2 regions of the Helicovermis profundi genome follow, and region 1 is predicted to be linked to the other one. Evidence: riboswitches for the same ligand, from Rfam matches in the RefSeq annotation. Region 1 holds a riboswitch; the other holds the start of a gene.

The links. A riboswitch is a leader RNA that binds a small molecule or an ion and turns the genes downstream of it on or off. The one in region 1 is predicted to bind cyclic di-GMP.
Region 2: linked by a shared signal. The riboswitch ahead of AACH12_RS06620 (GspE/PulE family protein) and the one ahead of AACH12_RS10155 (hypothetical protein) in region 1 are both predicted to bind cyclic di-GMP.

Annotation. Positions count from the first base shown of each region.
Region 1 is NZ_AP028654.1:2,257,498-2,263,281, reverse strand. It holds gene dnaJ (molecular chaperone DnaJ) at 1-39, shown strand, start outside; gene prmA (50S ribosomal protein L11 methyltransferase) at 551-1,498, shown strand; gene AACH12_RS10165 (RsmE family RNA methyltransferase) at 1,491-2,252, shown strand; gene AACH12_RS10160 (tRNA pseudouridine synthase A) at 2,268-3,014, shown strand; cyclic di-GMP riboswitch class I at 3,099-3,181, shown strand; gene AACH12_RS10155 (hypothetical protein) at 3,234-3,524, shown strand; gene AACH12_RS10150 (sensor domain-containing protein) at 3,583-5,259, shown strand; gene mtaB (tRNA (N(6)-L-threonylcarbamoyladenosine(37)-C(2))-methylthiotransferase MtaB) at 5,344-5,784, shown strand, end outside.
Region 2 is NZ_AP028654.1:1,505,309-1,511,092, reverse strand. It holds gene AACH12_RS06630 (type II secretion system F family protein) at 1-1,166, opposite strand, end outside; gene AACH12_RS06625 (type IV pilus twitching motility protein PilT) at 1,198-2,250, opposite strand; gene AACH12_RS06620 (GspE/PulE family protein) at 2,261-3,958, opposite strand; cyclic di-GMP riboswitch class II at 4,100-4,182, opposite strand; gene aroE (shikimate dehydrogenase) at 4,172-5,017, opposite strand; gene AACH12_RS06610 (hypothetical protein) at 5,167-5,784, shown strand, end outside.

The DNA.
Region 1 (5,784 bases):
GGTATATTAAATAAATTAAAAGATGGGTTGAAAAAATAAGAAAATTTCATGTTTATGCGCTTCGCTTCACAGCTTTGCTGTAAGGCGCGCTTCGCATAAACATGAAATTTTTGCCTTTTTACGAAAGGGTATATATCCTTGCAAAGATATAGTGCTTATAATAATATTTTGGTGTATCAAATAGAATTTTCCAAGGTAATGCGCTTCGCTTCACAGCTTTGCTGTAATGTGCGCTCCGCATATACATGAAATTTTTGCCTTTTGGCGAAAGGGTGATATATTCTTGCGACGATATAGTGCTTATAATAATATTTTGGTGTATCAAATAGAATGTTCCAAGGTAATGCGCTTCGCTTCGCAGCTATGCTGTAAGTGTCTTAAGTATATACATCTATAATTTTGATGTATATTTTTTTTGTTTTATGATATATTATATATTTATCCGATGCCTTAGAGTTCTAATACCCCCACTACTTAAAAAAGTGGGGGATAAAGAACTCTAAAAAGGACCTAGATTATGTTTTCTAAGAGTATATATGGAGGTAGTTTAATGAAGTGGTATCAAGTAATTATTAAAACAAAAACGGAATCAATTGAAGTAATTAATGGTATTTTATATGATGTTGATGTAGATGGAATTGAAATTATAGATCCTAATGATGAAATTTATTCTGATTCTTATAAGGGTGATTGGGATTATTTCGATAAGGAAAAAGTTGAATTTGAATATAATGGCGCTATTATAAAATGTTATTTTGAGACAGATGATATTGAAGATATTTTGAGTATAATAAAAGAGAAAGTTGATTCATTAAAAAATGAAGGAATTGATTGTCATATTGATGAAGTTAGCGCGGAAGTTGTGAAAGATACTGACTGGGCAAACGAATGGAAAAAATATTATGAAACATTTAAAATAGGAGAAAATATTGTTATTAAACCTTCTTGGGAAGAATATAATTCTAAAAAAGATGAAATCGTTATTGAAATAGATCCAGGTGGTGCTTTTGGTTCTGGTACACACGAAACGACAAGTATGTGTGTAGAATTTATAGAAGAATACATTAAAGAAAATAGCTTTGTATTTGATATTGGTTGCGGGAGTGGAATTCTTGGAATCTCGGCAGCAAAACTAGGTGCGAAAAAGGTTATTGCTGGTGATATTGATTCAGAAGCAGTAAGAACAACTACAGAAAATGTTAGAATTAATAATTTAGAAAATATTGTTGAAGTAAAAGAAGGCGACTTAATGGAAGTTGTAAAAGGGAAAGCAGATATAGTTGTAGCAAATATTATAGCAGAGGTTATTGCAATGCTTTCGGTTAATATTCATAAATTTTTAAATAAAGATTCAGTTTTTATAGCATCTGGTATTATTAATGGTAAACTTGATATGGTTCTCAGTGCACTTAAAGAAAATGGATTAGTCGTTTTAGACACTAAAACTGTAGGAGAGTGGTCTGCTATAGTATCAAAACTTGGTGAAGATAATGAATAGATTTTTTATTAAAAAAGAAAATGTTTCTGATAATATAGCTACAGTAAGCGAAAAAACTGATGTAAACCACATCCTTAAGGTGCTAAGAATGAATTTAGGAGATGATGCTGAAATATGTGTTTCTTCAGGTGAAGTGTACCTTGGTGAATTGCAAAATATTACAAGTGAAAGTGTAGAATTTCGTATTATTGAAAAAATAGAGAAAGTTTATGAATCACCAATTAATATAGATATATATCAAGGTTTACCAAAAAGTACTAAAATGGATTTGATTATTCAAAAAAACACGGAACTTGGAGTAAAAACTTTTACTGCTGTAAATTTTGATAGATGTATAACGTTTTTTAAAGATAAAAAATCAGAAAATAAAAAAATAGAAAGATGGCAAAAAATAGCTGAAGCAGCGGCTAAGCAATCGAAGAGAACTTATATACCAAAAATAAATGAATCTATTGATATGGATAGATTAGTTATACTTTCTAAAAATTATGATTTACTTATTATTGCATATGAAAATGATGAAGATACAGGCATTAAAAAAGTTTTTAGTGATATTAAGTCAAAAAACATAGATTCTAAAAAAGTTGCAATTGTGATAGGACCAGAAGGTGGGTTCGAAGAAAGTGAAATTGATATTTTAAAGGAACTAAGTAATTCATATATTATTAATTTGGGAACTAGAATTCTTAGGACAGAAACTGCAGGCTTTGTTATATCATCGATAATTCAATACGAAATTGGTGATTTGGGGTAAATTGAGGAGATTAATATGCAAAATTATAAAATGACAATAGCATATGATGGTCATAAATATATGGGTTTTAGTAAGAAAAAGAATAATCCATCTAAAAGTATAGAGGGAAAACTTGAAACAATATTATTAAAACTTTACAATCAGGAAATTGAAGTAATTGGGGCTATTAACACTGCGGCTGGTGTTCATGCGAGAGAACAAATAGTTAATTTCAAAGCACCAAATGGAAGCTTTAAAAAAAATGAAATACATGAATATTTTGAAAAATATTTACCTGATGATATTATAGTTATTAATGTTGAGAAAGTTGAAGAAAGATTTCAAAGTAAATATCTAGTTAAAAGTGCAACATACGAATACCGATTGTGGAAAAATAATGCACAAAATCGTCCTTTATTTGAAAGAAACTATGTGAACTTAATGGTTCAAAATTTAAATGTTGGATTAATGAAAAAGGCTGAAAAATATATTGAAGGTGAACACGATTTTTTAGCCTTTACTACTAATAGGAAGGTAAAAAATCCAGTTAAAAAAATATTTTTGTTAGATGTTAAGGAAACAAATAATGAAATAATTATAACTATTAAGGCAAATAGTTATTTGTTAAATATGGAAAGATTAATTGTAGGTACTTTAATACAAGTTGGATTAAAACAACTTCCTTTAAATTCTATTGAAAATGCATTTATTTCAGGAGAGCTAAGTGATGTTGGGCATAAAGCAATGGCGGGAGCACTTTGTCTTGTTAAAGTGGAATATTGATTTAATGCTAATTATTTACATTGATTTATAATAAAAAAATTGTTAATATAAATAAGAAAGTAAAATGAATTTTAAATATGGAAAATTAAATATCGGCAAACTTACTGAAAAGTGAGGACGCAAAACTAAAGGACCTAAAGTGAAGACGATGGTAGCCAGTTGCAAAAAAAACTACTTCAGCTTATTTTGAAGTAGTTTTTTGTTATGAAGGGAGTAAAAATGGTATATATAATTGATAGAAAACACGAAAAAGAAATAAAGCAAAGAATTAGAGAAGATTTAAAGTATATGATTAATTGTGTTGATGATAAAAGAATGAATAGATTTACTAAAATTATTACATTGTGTAAAGAATATAAGGTATATTTTGATGAAATTAATCTTGATACTTTTAAAAAACATTTTGATAAGATAATTTTAAGCTCTATGGAAAAGTGTGATTACAAAGTTAAAATTGATTTAGTTTTAGCCGAGATTTTATTAAATGAAACAAAATTTTATTATAAGTAGTATAATAAAAAATATGTTTAGCTAAAAAATTTTAAAAAAGAAAGTTGGTGAAGTTGCAATGGAATTAGTTAATAATGCTAGTATAAAAAAAATCATAGATGATTTGCAATTTGATAGTAATTTATATAAAAAAATTTATGATAATAACGAGATCTTAATTTTGATTTGGAATAGTGACGGAGAAATAATATTTACAAATGAATATTTTTTGGAAAAATTAGGTTACAGCAAAGAAATTATTGGAAAAAAGTGGACTGAGTTTTTAATCCCTGAATTTGAAAAATTTAGAATTACAAATATGATTTCAAGATTAAAAAAAGATGGAAAATTTCATAACCACGAAAATCAAATAAGGACTAAATATAATCATATTATTGATGTTTTGTGGAGTAATAGCCTTATTTTAGATGAATCCATTGATGATTTCGCCGTCGTTTCAATTGGTATAATTAGAGAAAAACATATTGATAATAAAATAAATGAATTTGAAATTGTTGATCCTATTACAAAACTCGGTAACAACTATACTCTTAGGCGTGATGTTGTTGATTTATACAATGCTGGAGTTGATTTTACCCTATATTTAATGGGACTTGATAATTTTAAATTACTAAATAATATACATGGACATAAATTTGGAAATGAATATTTAATGAAAATTGCTGACGAATTTAAAAATATTAGTAACATTGGAGCATATAGGGGTTATGGTGATGGTTTTATATTTATTGAAAAAACTACAGATTATAACGATATTATAAAAACTATTGATCGAATAAATAAAATTGTAAATAAAAAAATTACACTTGAAAATTTTGATTATTCTACAACATGTAGTGTTGGAATAACAACATGTTCAAAAGATGGAAGCAAAATAGAAGAGCTTCATCAGGATTCTGATATAGCGCTGAATGAAGCAAAAAAAAGAGGTAAAAATAATCACGTTTTTTATAATATAAGGTATAAAACAAAAATTAAAGAAGAACAATTATTATTTGAACTAATTAATAAAGCAATAGCCAGAGATGAATTTAAACTTAATTTTCAGCCTATTTTTAATATAGAAACAAAAAAAATTAAAGATTTTGAAATATTATTAAGGTGGCCGTCTAATCCAACAAGTAAAAAGAATATTGGGTATATTATAGGACTTGCAGAAAAAACAAACCAAATAATCGAGATTGACAAATGGGTTGTGGAGAGGACATTTAGTAGTATTAAAGAAGTGGCAAATGATAATGATAAAATAAAATTTTCCTTAAACATATCCACAAAATCATTTTATTCTAATGACTTTATTCAGTATTTAAAAGATATGATAGATGTTTATGGAATTAACCCTGAGCAAATTATAATTGAAATTACTGAATATTCTATAATAAGAAATGTAGATACTGCTTTCAAAATTATGAAAGAATTAAAAAAAATAGGATTTATAATGTCGCTTGACGATTTTGGTACGGAATACTCTTCTCTTAATTATTTAAGTAAACTACCTTTTGATATATTGAAACTTGATAAAAGTTATATAGATAGGATCGTAAATGAAAATAAAGCATTTATAATTGTAAAATCTATTATTAATTTGTCGAAGGAATTAGGTTTAATTACTATAGCAGAAGGTATAGAAACAGAAAAACAGCTAAGTCTGCTTAAAACTATGAAATGTGAACTTGGCCAAGGATATCTAATTTCTAAACCATTAAATAAAGATGAGATGTTAAGTATAATATAATAAAATTTGAAAAAACTTTCTCCTTGTGATAGATTATATTCATTGTAAGGAATTTGGTGATATGTTTTTAAGGAGAAAATTGTCGTGGATATAAAAAAAGAAAAACAAATTAATGCATATATAAAAGAAGAAAAATTTATTATTAAAGATAAAAGAAGAAAAAGCGTTCATATACACACTCTAGGTTGTAAAGTAAATCAATATGAAAGCGAAGCTATGGCAGAAATGTTTGAAAAAAGCGGGTATGAAATTGTTGGTAAAGATCAAATAGCAGATATTTATATTATTAATACGTGCACAGTAACAAACTTAGGTGATAAGAAATCAAGGCAATTTATTAGAAAATCTAAGAGAAATAATCCGGATGCAATTATTGCTGTAGTTGGTTGTTATTCTCAGGTTAACCCCAATGATATTAAAAATATTGAAGGTGTAAATCTAATACTCGGAACTAATGAGAGAAAAAAAATTGTAGAATATATCGAAAATCTAAAAGAAAATGAAGTTAAATGTCTTGTATCAAAT
Region 2 (5,784 bases), 750 kb from region 1:
ATTACAATCGTTCCAACTACAGCAGCCATAAAAAGTAATATAACTGGATTAATCATTTGAATCATACCTTCAATTGCAATTTCAACTTCTTCATCATAAAACTCAGCGCTCATTTCAAGTAGTTCATCTAAAGAGCCTGTTTCTTCACCTATTTCAATCATTGATATCATCATAGGCGGGAAAATATTGGTTTTACTAAGCGGTAGGGCAACACCCTCACCTTTTTTTATACCTTCAAGTGATTCAGTTATCTTCTCAGAAACTGAAGCATTTCCCATAACTTTAATAACAATTTCCAGTGCATCTATTATAGATATACCACTTAATAACATTGTTGAAAGTGTTCTTGCAAACCTTGAAGTTGCAATTTTTTTATTAACTTTTCCTATAACAGGTAAATGAAGTTTGAATTTATCAAATTTAAGTCTTCCTTCATAAGTTCCAATAAATCTTTTAAAGAAAAATATTAGTCCTATAATAGCTCCTAAAATAATATACCAATATTTTTTTATAATTTCACCAAAAGCCAGAAGCATTCTTGTAGGAAGTGGAAGTTCAACATTAAAACTTGCAAACATACCAATAAAGCCTGGCAGTACAAATACTAGTAAGACACCTGAAACTATAAAAGAAATAACAATTAGGATAATAGGATAAACCATCGCTCCTTTAATTTTATTATTAATTTTATTTTCCTTTTCAAAATGCTCTGCCATTCTCTTCATTATTGTATCAAGTTGACCAGATATTTCTCCTGAATGTACCATATTTATTAAAATATCAGGAAAAGTATTTTTAAAGGACTGCATCGCTTTAGAAAGGGAAACTCCTTTTTGCACATCCTCGTACATATCGGAGATAATTTCTTTAAATTGATTATTTTCAGTTTGCTTTCTCAATATATCAAGGCATTCTATTAAAGAAATTCCTGAACTAACTATTGTATGAAACTGTCTACAAAATATAGCTACATCTTTTACTTTTATTTTTTTCTTAAACAATTTTATTGAAATATCACGTTTTGCAGTAATATTTTTCTCAACTTTAAGTGGAAATATACCTTGTCTTTTAAGAGCTACAACAACCTCGCTACTTGACTCAGCATCCATTGTTCCCTTAACATTTTGACCTTGTTTAGTTTTTCCTGAATAATGATATTTTGACAACAAATCACCCGCTTATTTGTATAACTTTTTTCTATATTAACCTCATTAGCATATCTTTATCAATGCTATGAGAAAGTGCTTCATCGTAAGAAATTTGCTTCTTTTTATATAACTCTGAAAGATAAGTATCCATAGAAATCATCCCATCTTTTCTTCCTGTTTGTATACTATTCATTATCATATGTGCTTTTCCTTCACGAATATGATTTCTTACAGCTGCATTTGCAATCATTACTTCAATAGCTGCAACCCTACCTTTTTCATCTAAACGTTTTATAAGTTGCTGTGATACAACTCCTTGAAGAACAGAAGCAAGTTGAACTTTAATCTGTTGCTGTTGGTTTGGTGGAAAAACATCGATTATTCTGTCAATCGTACTTACCGCACCAATTGTATGAAGTGAAGAAAAAACTAAGTGACCTGTTTCAGCTGCAGTAACTGCAATTGAAATAGTTTCAAGGTCTCTCATCTCACCTATTAAAATAACATCCGGATCTTGTCTTAAAGCTGCTCTTAAAGCGTTTGCATATGATTTTGAATCATGATGTATTTCTCTTTGATTTACAATACTTTTCCCATGTCTATGCAAATATTCAATAGGGTCTTCAAGTGTTAGAATGTGTTCACCTCTTGTTTGATTAATATGATTTAGCATAGCAGCGAGTGTAGTTGATTTACCAGATCCTGTTGGTCCTGTAACTAAAACCAATCCTCTTCTATTATCAGCTAATTTATTTATAATATCAGGGAGTTTAAGATCTTCAGTAGTAGGAACTTCAAGAGGAACTGCTCTTAGAGCTAAACTAATACTCCCTCTTTGCTTAAATATATTAACTCTAAATCTTCCTATTCCAATAATTGAATGTGAAAAATCGACTTCCCCATTTTCTTCAAAGACCTTCCTAGTATAATCATCGAATAACTGATCAGCTATTTGTTTTGTGTCGTCAGGCATAATTCGACCAATATCCTTTAGTCTAATTAATTTTCCATCTATTCTAAATACAGGAGGAATTCCAACAGTAAAATGTATATCCGATGCCTTATACTCCAAAGCAACTCCTAATAAATCTTTAATATCCATATATCCACCCTTATTCCTCAAACGAATGAGTAATTTTCATAAATTCTCCAAAAGTCGTAACGCCATTAAGAACTAGTTGTCTACAATTATCTTGAATACTATCATTGCCACTTTTTCTAACATAATCTTCCAAATCATCTATTGAAGCACCTTTAATAATTAGTTTCCTCGCATACTGGTCTATCATAACTATTTCATAAATAGCAATTCTTCCTTTGAATCCAGTTCCACCGCACTTACTGCAACCCATACCTTTATATAATTCTATATTTTCATCATCCCTAATCCCCAATGCTTTTTTTTCAATTTCATCTGGGATGTAAGGCAATTTACATTCTTCGCAAGTTTTTTTAACTAATAGTTGTGCTATGATTCCTTTTATAGAAGATGCAACAAGGTAAGGTTCTATACCCATATTTATCAATCTAAAAATTGTTGAAACTGCACTATTAGTATGAAGAGTACTAATAACCAAATGGCCTGTTATGGCAGCTCTCATAGCAATTTCTGCGGTATCATGATCTCTAATTTCACCAACCATAATAATATCTGGATCTTGTCTTAAAAAAGATCTTAAACCATTTGAAAAATCAAAACCTGCTTTTGCATTAACTTGAGATTGAATAATACCTTTCATTCTGTACTCAACAGGATCTTCAATAGTAAGAATATTTTTCGAGTCATTGTTTAATTCACTTAACATTGAATAAAGTGTTGTAGATTTACCTGAACCCGTCGGACCTGTAACTAAAATAATTCCATTTTTATTTTTTAATAATGTATTAAAGTTTTTAAAAGACTTTTCTAGTAAGCCCAGTTCTGTTTTATCACGCAAAAAAGTGCTTCTATCTAAAATTCTGATTACAATTTTTTCTCCATAAATAGTTGGTATAGAAGAAACTCTTAAATCTAAGTCCCTGTTATTTACAACCATTTCTATCCTTCCGTCTTGAGCTTTTCTTCTTTCAGCAATATTCATCTTAGCCATTATTTTTATACGAGTTATAATAGCACCATGCGTCTGATTTGACGGCCTCATAATTTCTGATAAATCACCATCAACCCTAAACCTAATTCGCAAATAGTCTTCCTCTGGTTCAATATGAATATCACTCGCATTTTGCTGTGCTGCCTGAAGAATAATTGTATTAACTAATCTAACAACAGGAGCTTTATTTACTTCCCTTAATATCTCTTTATCAATACTATTATTATCCCCAAGTTCTAAATCTTTAGTAAACTCTTCAACTGCTTTTTCTGCTTTATTTTTACTAAAGTACTTATCAATTGCATTTGTAATTTCTGAATCAAGAGCGACCTTTTGGTCCACCCTATAACCTGTTATAATTTCAATATCATTAATCAATATTATATTTAACGGATCCGCCATAACAACTGTAAGTATATTACCATCAGTTTTAATTGGAAGAACTAAATTTTTCCTTGCAAAATCCTCTGATAGTATTTTAGGAACTTCTGGGTCCACAATATATCTTTCTAAATCCAACCTTGGTATTCCAAGTTGAAGTTCAAGAACTTCAAGAATATCATTATTAGTTACATATTTTAATTCTATAAGGACATTACCAAGTTTAGATTTTTTTTCCTTTTGCACCTGAAGTGCTACTTGTAATTGTTCGGAAGTTATTTTCCCATCCTTAACTAATAAATCGCCTAGTCTAATATGTGCAATTTTATTTAAAGCCATGCTTTCACCACTCTCATTTAATAATAAAGCTAAATTAAAATATATTTTAATATATTTAAAATCCGCATTTTCATTTCTATAAGGTTTAACCAAAATATTATATGTATTAATTAATTAAAATAAAACAAAAAAAACTAATCAATTACGATTAGTCGGTTACGCCACTTCATCAGTATTATATAGGCGTCCATTTAAAATAATACATCACTTGATCTAAAATAAAATATTTAATTTTTTTAATTCCAATATAACAACATTTCTATCTGCTCTAATACCTGTCCACATAAAAAAAGATTCAAGCGCTTGTTCTATTAGCATATCGATTCCATTAATATATTTCAAATTGTATTTTTTAGCCTCTTTTAAAAATTTTGTCTCACTTGGATTATATATAATATCGACAACTTGACAATTTACATTAGCATTTTTTAATGAAACTGGAGATATATCAATCAACTCTCCCATACCTAATGGAGTAGAATTAATTACAATATCATAAGAATATGCTGTTAAATCGAATTCTTCTAAAGGCTTAATATTTACACCAGTAAACAACTCATATTTTAATTGATCAATTTTAGATTTTGTCTTTTCAATATTTCTAACAAATATATGGCAATCACATAAGTTTTCGTTTAAAGCATATAATATAGCAGTTGCCGCTCCTCCGTAACCAAGAAGAGCAACTTTTTTCTTTTTATATTCAATATTATTAATAATAAGAGAATTTATAAAACCTATATAATCAGTGTTATATCCTTTAAGCTTACCCGATTCATTCACTATAGTATTCACTGAGCCAATTTTACTTGCTTCCTCAGAAACACAATCTAATAATTTAACGATTTTTTCCTTATGAGGTATAGTTACATTCATTCCTTTAATATTGCAAGCTTTCAAACCCATAATTGCTACGTTCAAATCAGATGGTAATATATCAAGTGCATTGTAAAAAGCATTAATACTGTATTCAGCCAAAATTTTATTATGAATAATTGGCGAGAAACTATGTGACACTGGATGACCAAGTAGTGAAATCATTTCCGTTTTTGAATCCATAAAAAAAACACCTCATAATATATTAACATATTTTACCTAGTTCAATCAAGACATTTATATGTGTAATTTTTTATTTTTAATGTTCATTATATTTTAAATTCTCTAATTTTCATATATAATGTTAATAGTAAAGTAAATTGGAGGATAAAATGAATGAAGCTTTAATTGAACTGAAGAAAAATGTTATTTTATCTAAAACTATAATTAGTCAAATCAAGAAAAATATTGAATATCAATATAGTTTTGCATCTAAAGATGATAAAATTAATCTTTTATCTACCGAATTAAATAAAATAATAAATAACAATTTATTTGGAATTGATTATTCTTTTAGGAATAAGATTAAAAACAGCATTCTAAATGAATTTATCTACAAGAATAACGAAATCACTCAATACATTATTTTTAACTATCTTTTACATATAGAGTTGCCAGTAGAAAGAAAAATCAATATGATACTTAAGTGGTTTAATAAAAGTACAAATATTGTACCTACAAGTGAATTAATTAAGAAAATACTTATAAGTCAAACTTCACAAAATGAGAAAATTTTTAGTGATACTTCTGATATAAATATACATAGTAATATTCATAGAATCACCAATGAAACAAATGATGAATATTTCAATAAAAAATTTAATTTCCATTTCAATCTACTTTATATTATAAACAAAATTAGATTCAATAAACTATCAGTACCGACGCTTTTAATTATATTTTTATTTGCTTCAATATTTATTTTTTCTAGTATAAGTAAGCATCCAAAT